2 regions of the Oerskovia sp. Root22 genome follow, and region 2 is predicted to be linked to the other one. Evidence: riboswitches for the same ligand, from Rfam matches in the RefSeq annotation. Region 2 holds a riboswitch; the other holds the start of a gene.
The links. A riboswitch is a leader RNA that binds a small molecule or an ion and turns the genes downstream of it on or off. The one in region 2 is predicted to bind FMN.

Region 1: linked by a shared signal. The riboswitch ahead of ribD (bifunctional diaminohydroxyphosphoribosylaminopyrimidine deaminase/5-amino-6-(5-phosphoribosylamino)uracil reductase RibD) and the one ahead of pnuC (nicotinamide riboside transporter PnuC) in region 2 are both predicted to bind FMN.

What each region holds. Positions count from the first base shown of each region.
Region 1 is NZ_LMIL01000009.1:615,997-620,400, forward strand. Features, by position in the region: gene fmt (methionyl-tRNA formyltransferase) at 1-143, shown strand, start outside; gene ASE15_RS13240 (RsmB/NOP family class I SAM-dependent RNA methyltransferase) at 140-1,780, shown strand; gene rpe (ribulose-phosphate 3-epimerase) at 1,878-2,540, shown strand; FMN riboswitch at 2,693-2,818, shown strand; gene ribD (bifunctional diaminohydroxyphosphoribosylaminopyrimidine deaminase/5-amino-6-(5-phosphoribosylamino)uracil reductase RibD) at 2,931-4,208, shown strand; gene ASE15_RS13255 (riboflavin synthase) at 4,208-4,404, shown strand, end outside.
Region 2 is NZ_LMIL01000001.1:430,172-434,575, forward strand. Features, by position in the region: gene ASE15_RS01785 (hypothetical protein) at 1-198, opposite strand, end outside; gene ASE15_RS01790 (TetR/AcrR family transcriptional regulator) at 425-1,276, shown strand; FMN riboswitch at 1,395-1,520, shown strand; gene pnuC (nicotinamide riboside transporter PnuC) at 1,694-2,413, shown strand; gene ASE15_RS01800 (VOC family protein) at 2,531-2,956, shown strand; gene ASE15_RS01805 (acyl-CoA dehydrogenase family protein) at 3,089-4,333, shown strand.

The DNA of each region.
Region 1 (4,404 bases), on a different contig from region 2:
GCACCGGCACGCACGCGGTCGCGCTCGGCGAGGTCGCCCCCGTGGGCAAGAAGCACATGGCCGCGACCGACTGGGCCCGCGGCGCCCGCCTGGGCGACCACGTCGTCCTGGGGACCCCCGACGACACGAAGGACCACGCATGAGCGGCGAGGCACGCACCCCCGGAAGCCCCCAGCGCGGCGGGGGCACCGGACCCGACCGGCCCGGCGGCGACCGCCGCGACGCCCAGGGCCGCGAGCGCGGCGCGGCCCGCGCCCGGGGCGCGGGCCAGCGGTCGGAGTCGGCGCCCTCCCAGCGGGCCAAGGTGACCGACCCCGCGCGCAACGTCGCGTTCGACGTCCTGCAGGAGGTCGCGTCCTCCGACGCCTACGCGAACCTCGTCCTGCCGCCCCTGCTGCGCGTGCGCGGCATCCGCGGGCGCGACGCGGCCTTCGCGACCGAGCTCGCCTACGGCACCCTGCGCCTGCGCGGGCGCTACGACGCGATCGTCTCCCGGTGCGTGGACCGCCCGCTCGACCAGGTCGACCCGAACGTGCTCGACCTGCTGCGCCTGGGCGCCCACCAGCTCCTGGGCATGCGCGTGGCCCAGCACGCGGCCGTCTCGGAGACCGTGGGCCTGGCCCGCGCCCGCGCCGGGGCGGGCAGCGCCCAGTTCGTCAACGCGGTCCTGCGCAAGATCTCCCGCTCGACCCTCGAGGAGTGGCTCGAGGTCATCTCCGCCGACGCGCCCGACGACGTCACGCGCCTCGCGATCACCCAGTCCCACCCCGTGTGGATCGCCCGCGCCATGCGCGAGGCACTGGTCGGCACGGGACGCTCGGCCGACGACCTGGCCGAGCTCCTCGAGGCCGACAACACCGCACCCCGGGTGACCCTCGTCGCGCGCCCCGGACTGGTCAGCCGCGAGCGCCTCGCGGGCGAGGTCACGCACGACGTGCGCGGGGACGCCACCACGGCCCCCGGGCGCTGGGCGCCCACGGCCCTGGTCCTGTCCGGCTCGGACCCGGCCGCGATCCCCGCGGTCCGCCACGGGGCCGCGGGCGTCCAGGACGAGGGCAGCCAGCTCGTGACCCTCGCGTTCGCCGCGGTGCCCACGCTGCCCAGCGTGCCCGAGCACACCACTGCAGGCGCCGGCACCGGTGGGACGGCGGGCGACCTGCCCGACGGCGCAGCCAACCCCGACGAGCGCTGGCTCGACCTGTGCGCGGGCCCCGGCGGCAAGGCCGCGCTCCTGGCGTCCCTCGCGGGCGAGCAGGGCGCACGCATCGTCGCGAACGAGGTCGCCCCGCACCGGGCCCGCCTGGTCGAGCAGGCGCTCGCGGCCGTGCCCGCGGACGCGGTCGAGCGCGTGCAGGTGGGCGACGGTCGCCGGGTGGGGGTCGAGGAGCCCGGCGCGTACGACCGCGTCCTGGTCGACGCGCCCTGCACCGGTCTGGGGGCGCTGCGCCGGCGCCCCGAGTCGCGCTGGCGCCGCACCCCCGGCGACATCGCGACCCTCACGACGCTGCAGCGCGAGCTCCTCGGCTCGGCCCTGGACGCCGTGCGCCCCGGCGGCGTCGTCGGGTACGTCACGTGCTCCCCGCACCTCGCGGAGACCCAGCTCGTGGTCAAGGACGTCCTGGCCGGGCGCGACGACGTCGAGGTCCTCGACGCGGCCGCGGCCGTGCGGCAGGTCGCGGGGGACGACATCCCCCTCGCGGACCGCACCGACGTGCAGCTGTGGCCGCACGTGCACGGGACCGACGCGATGCACCTGACGCTGCTGCGCCGTCGGGCCTGAGCGCTGCCGTCCGCGGCCGGGCCGGGTGGTGAAGACCACCCGGCCCGGCCCTTCCGCGTCTCCGCACGCGGAGCGGGTGCACTCTAGGCTGGTGCCCATGTCCGCACTCATCGCCCCCAGCATCCTGTCCGCCGACTTCGCGAACCTCGAGCGCGACCTGGGCGCGATCGCGACCGCCGACTACGCGCACGTCGACGTGATGGACAACCACTTCGTGCCCAACCTGACCCTGGGGCTGCCGATCTTCGAGCGCCTGGCCCAGGTGTCCCCGGTGCCGATCGACGCGCACCTCATGATCGCCGACCCGGACCGCTGGGCTCCCGGCTACGCCGAGGCCGGCGCCGCGTCCGTCACCTTCCACGCCGAGGCCGCCACGGCCCCCGTGCGCCTGGCGCGCGAGCTGCGCCGCCTGGGCTCGCGCGCGGGCCTCGCGCTGCGCCCCGCGACGTCGGTCGAGCCGTTCCTCGACCTGCTGCCCGAGTTCGACATGCTCCTGGTCATGACTGTCGAGCCGGGCTTCGGCGGCCAGTCCTTCATCGACGGCACGCTGCCCAAGATCCGCCGCATCCGCGACGCCGTGTCCGAGGCCGGCCTCGACGTGTGGATCCAGGTCGACGGCGGCGTCTCGCGCGCCACGATCGAGCGCGCAGCCGAGGCCGGGGCCAACGTGTTCGTCGCGGGCTCGGCGGTCTACGGGGCGGAGAACATCCCCGAGGAGATCGCGGCCCTGCGGGCGCTCGCGGAGGGCCACGCGCACTGACGTCGTTCACATCGGTCCAGCCCGCGGGACGGGCAGGTCCGCGTGCCCGCCGTCGAACGCCGGTGTGGCATGCTGGGTGGAGACGAGAAGCCGGGCCCGGCGCGCACCTTCGGTGGGCGGGGTCCGGGCTCGACAGCATGAGCAGTACGCACACACGTGCTCCGGGGTCGGTGTAATTCCGAGCCGGCGGTGACAGTCCGCGACCCACGCCTCGGCGTGGTTGACCTGGTGGAACTCCAGGACCGACGGTGAAAGTCCGGATGGGAGGAAGTACGTGGCGGCGCGGGGCGGAGCCCTGTGCCGTGGTGTCGTGACGTCCGTGGACCCTCGGGTCCCGTGGCGTCCGCCACCCCTCACCCCGGAGCGTCGTGCTCACCGGGAGGAGGACGTATGGGCGCCAGGCCCACCCTGACGATCGACGCCGCGATGGTGCGCGCGCTTGAGCTGGCCGCGCGCGGTCCGGCGCACGGCCCCAACCCGCGCGTGGGCTGTGTCCTGCTGGGGGCCGTGCCCCGCCCGTTGGACTCCCTGCCCGACGGCGCCGCTCCCGGACCCGTGGACGACGCACCCCGGGCGGTGCTCGCCGAGAGCTTCCACCGGGGCGCGGGCACCGCGCACGCCGAGGCCGCGGCCCTGGCCGACGCCCGCGCGCGCGGCGTGGACGTGCGCGGCGCGACGGCCGTGGTGACGCTCGAGCCCTGCAACCACACCGGACGCACCGGGCCCTGCGCCCAGGCGCTGCTGGACGCGGGCGTGGCCGAGGTCGTCTACGCCGTGGGCGACCCGAACCCCGCCGCCACCGGGGGCGCCGAGCGCCTGCGCGCGGCCGGGGTGCGCGTCGCCGCGGGGTTGCGCGAGGCCGAGGGCGAACGGCTGCTCGGCCCGTGGCTGGTCGCGGTGCGCCGCGGGAGCCCGTACGTGACCCTCAAGCTCGCCTCGACCCTGGACGGGCGCGTGGCGGCCCCCGACGGCACCTCGCAGTGGATCACCGGTCCGGTCGCGCGCGCGCACGCCCACCGGGTGCGAGCGCAGGTCGACGCGATCCTCGTGGGCACCGGCACGGTCCTGGCCGACGACCCGTCGCTCACGGCGCGCACACCGGTCGCCTCGCCCGCGAGCGCCGCTCACGGTGACGAGCGTGCGGCCGGGCCCGAGCACGAGCTCGCGGAGGATCGGCCGGTGACGGCAGGTGGTGGGGTGGTCGGGCCCGAGCCCGGGCTTGCCGACCATCAGCCGGTGAGGGTCGTCGTCGGGCTCCGTGACCTTCCGGCGCACGTGCGGCTCGCTCCGGGCGGGGCCTGGAGGGCCGACGGCGGCGGGCCCGTGCTGCACCTGCGCACGCGCGACGTGCGGGCCGTGCTGGCCGACCTGGGCGCTCGCGAGGTGCGTCACGTCCTGGTCGAGGGCGGGCCCGGCCTGGCGACCGCGTTCCTCGCGGCCGGGGTGGTCGACGAGATCCACGCCTACCTCGCCCCCGTGCTGCTGGGGGCGGGCCTGGGTGCGGTGGGCGACCTGGGCGTGAGCACGCTCGCGGGCGCTCCCCGCTTCACCACGCACGACGTGCGCCGCCTGGGCGAGGACGTCCTGGTCGTGGCCCGCGCCTCACCCGCTGCCCCCGCACACCATCCGAGCACCGTCCCCAGCACCACCCCCGAACAGGAGAGCTGATGTTCACCGGAATCGTCGAAGAGATCGGTACGGTCCGCGAGATCGCGTTCCCGGGCGGTCAGGAGTCCGACGCGGTCCTGACCGTGCACGGCCCCCTGGCCACCTCGGACGCGCACCTGGGCGACTCGATCGCGGTCAACGGCGTGTGCCTGACAGTGACGGGTGTGGGTCAGGACGGCACGTTCACGGCCGACGT
Region 2 (4,404 bases):
CGAGACCGCGAGCATGAACCCCGAGACCACGGCCCCGTACAGGAAGTCGGCGGGGCCACCCCGCGCGAACCGGTCGCCCAGGTTGTCGCGCTGGGCGTGGTGGTCGACGCTCTTCCACGAACGCGCGGCCTGCTCGCCCGCGCCGCCCTCGGCTCCGTCGTCGGAGCCGGCTGCCCGCGTCTCGTCACCGTCAGTCATCCGCGTCGCCTCCGGGTCGCGTCGGCCTGTCGCCGCCTCTCTCGTCACTGTAGCGACGCCGTCGGGCCCGGCGCGCGGCGACAGCGGCCGACCCGCCAGCACCGCGCGCGGCGACCGACCGCCGATCCTCGGGCGACGTGCCCCACCGACCGACTGACGAGCAGCGCTCTCCCACGGCCTCGCCGCAGCATGCCCCGCCCGCTGCGCGCGGTGTACCGTCCCGTTCATGAGTGCCGCACGAAGCAACACCCACGCGCAGGCGGTCGACGCGGCGATCGAGCTGTTCACCCGGAAGGGCTACGAGCAGACGACCGTCGAGGACATCGCCGACGCCGCGCAGATCAGCCGGGCCACGTTCTTCCGCCGGTTCCGCTCCAAGGAGGACGTGGTCTTCGCGGACCACGAGCTGCTCCTGGACGCCGTGGTGGTCCTCCTCGGGGAGACCCGGCCCGCCGCCCGCGGAGTCACCCCCGAGGAGCTCGAGAACGTCGACCCGTACGTCGAGGTGTGCAAGGCGGCCCGGCTCGTGTTCGACCACCACGTGGGCCAGCGCGAGACGTCGGTCGCACGGCACCGCCTCCTGCAGGACGTGCCGGCGCTGCGCGACCGGGAGCTCGTGACCACGCACCGCTACGAGCGCGCGTTCACGTCCTACCTGCGCGACACCCTGCCCGCCGACACCCGGCACTCGACCGCGTCGGTCGCGTTCGCGGCGTCGGTCGTCGCGGTGCACAACGCGATCCTGCGCCGCTGGCTGCGCGACCCCGACCAGGACCTGCGCCCCGAGCTCGAGGAGGCGTTCGCGGACCTGCGGCGCGCGGCGCGCAACCCCGCGGGCCCGACGGCGGAGCCCGCCACCGCGTCCACGTCGCCCTCGCCGGCGCGCACGCAGGGCACGGCTGGCACGGCAGGCGCCGAGGGCAGGGTGGGCACGGCAGGCACGGAGAGCACGGCCGACCGGGCTGCCCCCGCTGCTGCCAGCACCGCACCGACCCGCCGCGTCGTGGTGACCGTGCTCGACGGCGACGCCGACCCCGACGAGGTGGCCCAGGCCGTGCGCGACGCGTTGGGTGCGTGATTCGGCTGCGACTCGCCGGGCGTGTCGCAGCCGAACCACGCACTCGGCTCAGCACCGCTGAGCCCCGGGAATGCACGGGTAGCATCTGCGGTTGCAGCACACAGCAAGCAGTACGCACGAACGTGCTCCGGGGTCGGTGCAATTCCGAGCCGGCGGTGACAGTCCGCGACCCGCGCCCACGCGCGGTTGACCTGGTGGAACTCCAGGACCGACGGTGAAAGTCCGGATGGGAGGAAGCACGTGCGGCGCGGCCGTCCCCGGCCGGGCTGGGCACGACGTGATCGTCGTGCCCACCCCCGGCCGTCCGGACCGGTCTCGCCGTGGTGAGCGCCGCCGTCGGGCAGCCCGGACAGGGCTCCCCCGACCCGGCGCCCGCCCTCACCCCGGAGCCGACGTGCCCGGGACGAGGGAACATCGATGGACCTGCTCCACGCGCTCTTCGACGCGCAGCTGACGATCGGCGGCCAGCACCTGCTGTGGCGCGAGATCGTGGGCAACGGGTTCGGCCTGGCCTCCGCGCTCGGCGGCATGCGGCGCAAGATCTGGGCATGGCCCGTGGGGATCGTCGGGAACCTGCTGCTCCTCACGGTGTTCCTCGGAGCGGTGTTCGCGACGCCCAACCCTGTCAACCTCCTCGGCCAGGCCGGACGCCAGGTCATGTTCGTCGTCGTGTCGGTGTACGGGTGGGTCCAGTGGCGGCGCACCCGTGCGCGCCTCGACCAGGACGCGGCCGGTCTCGACGCGGACAGCCACGGCGTCTCGGTCGAACCGCGATGGGCCACGTGGCGGCAACGAACCTTCCTCGTCGTGGCGCTCGTGGGCGGGACGCTCGTCCTGACCCCGATCTTCCGGATGCTCGAGTCCTACGAGCCCGTGTGGGCCGACGCATGGATCTTCATGGGTTCGCTGCTTGCGACGTACGGCATGGCCAAGGGATGGGTCGAGTTCTGGCTGATCTGGGTGGCCGTCGACGTGGTGGGCGTGCCCCTGCTGGTCGACGCCGGCTTCTACGCGTCCGCGTTCATGTACGTGTTCTACGGGGCGTTCACGCTCGTCGGGTTCTTCGTGTGGTGGCGCATCGACCGGCGCTCCAAGGCCCTGGAGGTCGCGGCGAGCGCCCCCGCCACCACCCCCTGAAGCCACCCCTTGCGTCCGGGTGGGCCGGGCGGATACTCGAAGGTGCGCCCTGCTCGCGCCGGGCGCACCACTTCCGGCCCGATGACGCGAGGACGCGACGGGAAAGGCGGCACCATCATGGTCACGCGACTCAACCCCTACCTGAACTTCCGCGACGAGGCACGGCAGGCGATCGAGTTCTACCGCGACGTGTTCGGCGGCGAGGTGACGATCAGCACGTTCGCCGACTTCCAGGCCTCCGAGGACCCTGCCGACGCCGACAAGGTCATGCACTCCCAGCTCGAGTCCCCCACCGGCCTGGTCCTCATGGCCGCGGACACCCCGAGCTCGATGGAGGTCCCGACCGGCGCCGGCTTCTCGATCTCGCTGAGCGGCGAGCAGCCCGACGACGCCGAGCTGCGCGGCTACTGGGACAAGCTCTCGTCGAGCGGGAGCGTGACCGTGCCGCTCGAGGTCGCGCCGTGGGGAGACGCGTTCGGCATGTGCGTCGACGGGTTCGGCGTGAGCTGGCTCGTGAACATCGCCGGGGCTGCGCGGGCCTGAGCTCTCCCCCTGGTCAGGCAGGGCATCGGGCACGCCCGTGATACCCCGTCTCTTGACCTGAGACGGGATATCACGCACCATGGGGGGTATCGCCCGACACCGACGTCCGGCCCGACACCGGGAGCATCCCCCATGACGATCGAGAACCCCGTCCGCCAGAACGTGACCGAGCCGGACTACGACCTCTCGCAGCCGCTCGGCATCGACTACGCCGGCGCGTTCTCGGACGCGACCGACGCCGACCGCGACCTGCAGCAGCGGGTCCGCACGTTCGTCCAGGACGAGGTCCTGCCCGTGATCGACGGGTACTGGGAGCGCGCCGAGGTGCCGTTCGGTCTGGCCAAGCGCATGGGCGAGCTCGACTTCCTGCGCGACGGCGTCGACGTCCCCGGTGCGCCACGGATCAGCCTCATGGGCGCCGGTCTCGCCGAGATGGAGATGTCGCGCGGCGACGGCTCGGTCGCGACCATCTGCGGTGTCCAGGGCGGCCTCGCGCTGCGCTCGATCCAGCTCCTCGGCTCGGACGAGCAGAAGGCCGAGTGGCTCGGCCCGCTCGCGCGCGGCGAGAAGCTCGGCGCGTTCGCCCTGACCGAGCCCACGCACGGCTCGGACTCGGTCTCGCTCGAGACCACGGCCCGCCGCGAGACCCGCGACGGCGTCGAGGGCTTCGTGATCGACGGCGAGAAGAAGTGGATCGGCTTCGGGTCGTGCGGCGACATCACGGTGCTGTGGGCGCGACTGGTCGGCGACGAGGGCGACAACCAGGTGCACGGGTTCCTCGTGCCCCAGGACACCCCGGGCTACGCGGCCACGACCATCGAGGGCAAGGTCTCGCTCCGCGCGATCTGGCAGGCCCACATCGTCCTGACCGACGTGTTCGTCCCGGCCTCGGCCATGCTCCCGGGCGGACGGTCGTTCAAGGACACCGGCCGCGTGCTCCAGGCGACGCGCCTCGGGGTGGCATGGTCCGCCGTCGGGCACGCGACCGCCTGCTACGAGACGGCCGTCGCCTACGCCAAGCAGCGCGTCCAGTTCGGCCGCCCGCTCGCGGCCAACCAGATGGTCCAGGAGCGGCTGACCCGCATGCTCTCGACCCTCACCCAGATGCAGCTCCTGGTCGCGCAGATGACCCGCCTCGACGAGGCCGGGCAGCTCTCCGGCCCGCAGGCGTCGATCGCCAAGTACACGAGCACGCGCGGCGCACGCGAGATCGCGGCGAGCGCGCGCGACATGCTGGGCGGCAACGGCATCCTCCTCGCGAACCGCGTCGCGCGGCACTTCGCGGACATCGAGGCCCTGCACACCTACGAGGGCACCGAGAGCGTCCAGGCCCTCATCGTGGGTCGCGACATCACGGGCGTCTCGGCGTTCGTGTAGCCCCCTGCGGCGGCGCTCCCCGTACCGGGAGCGCCGCACCCTCTCCTGCCACACCTGGCCCGCAGCGGCCA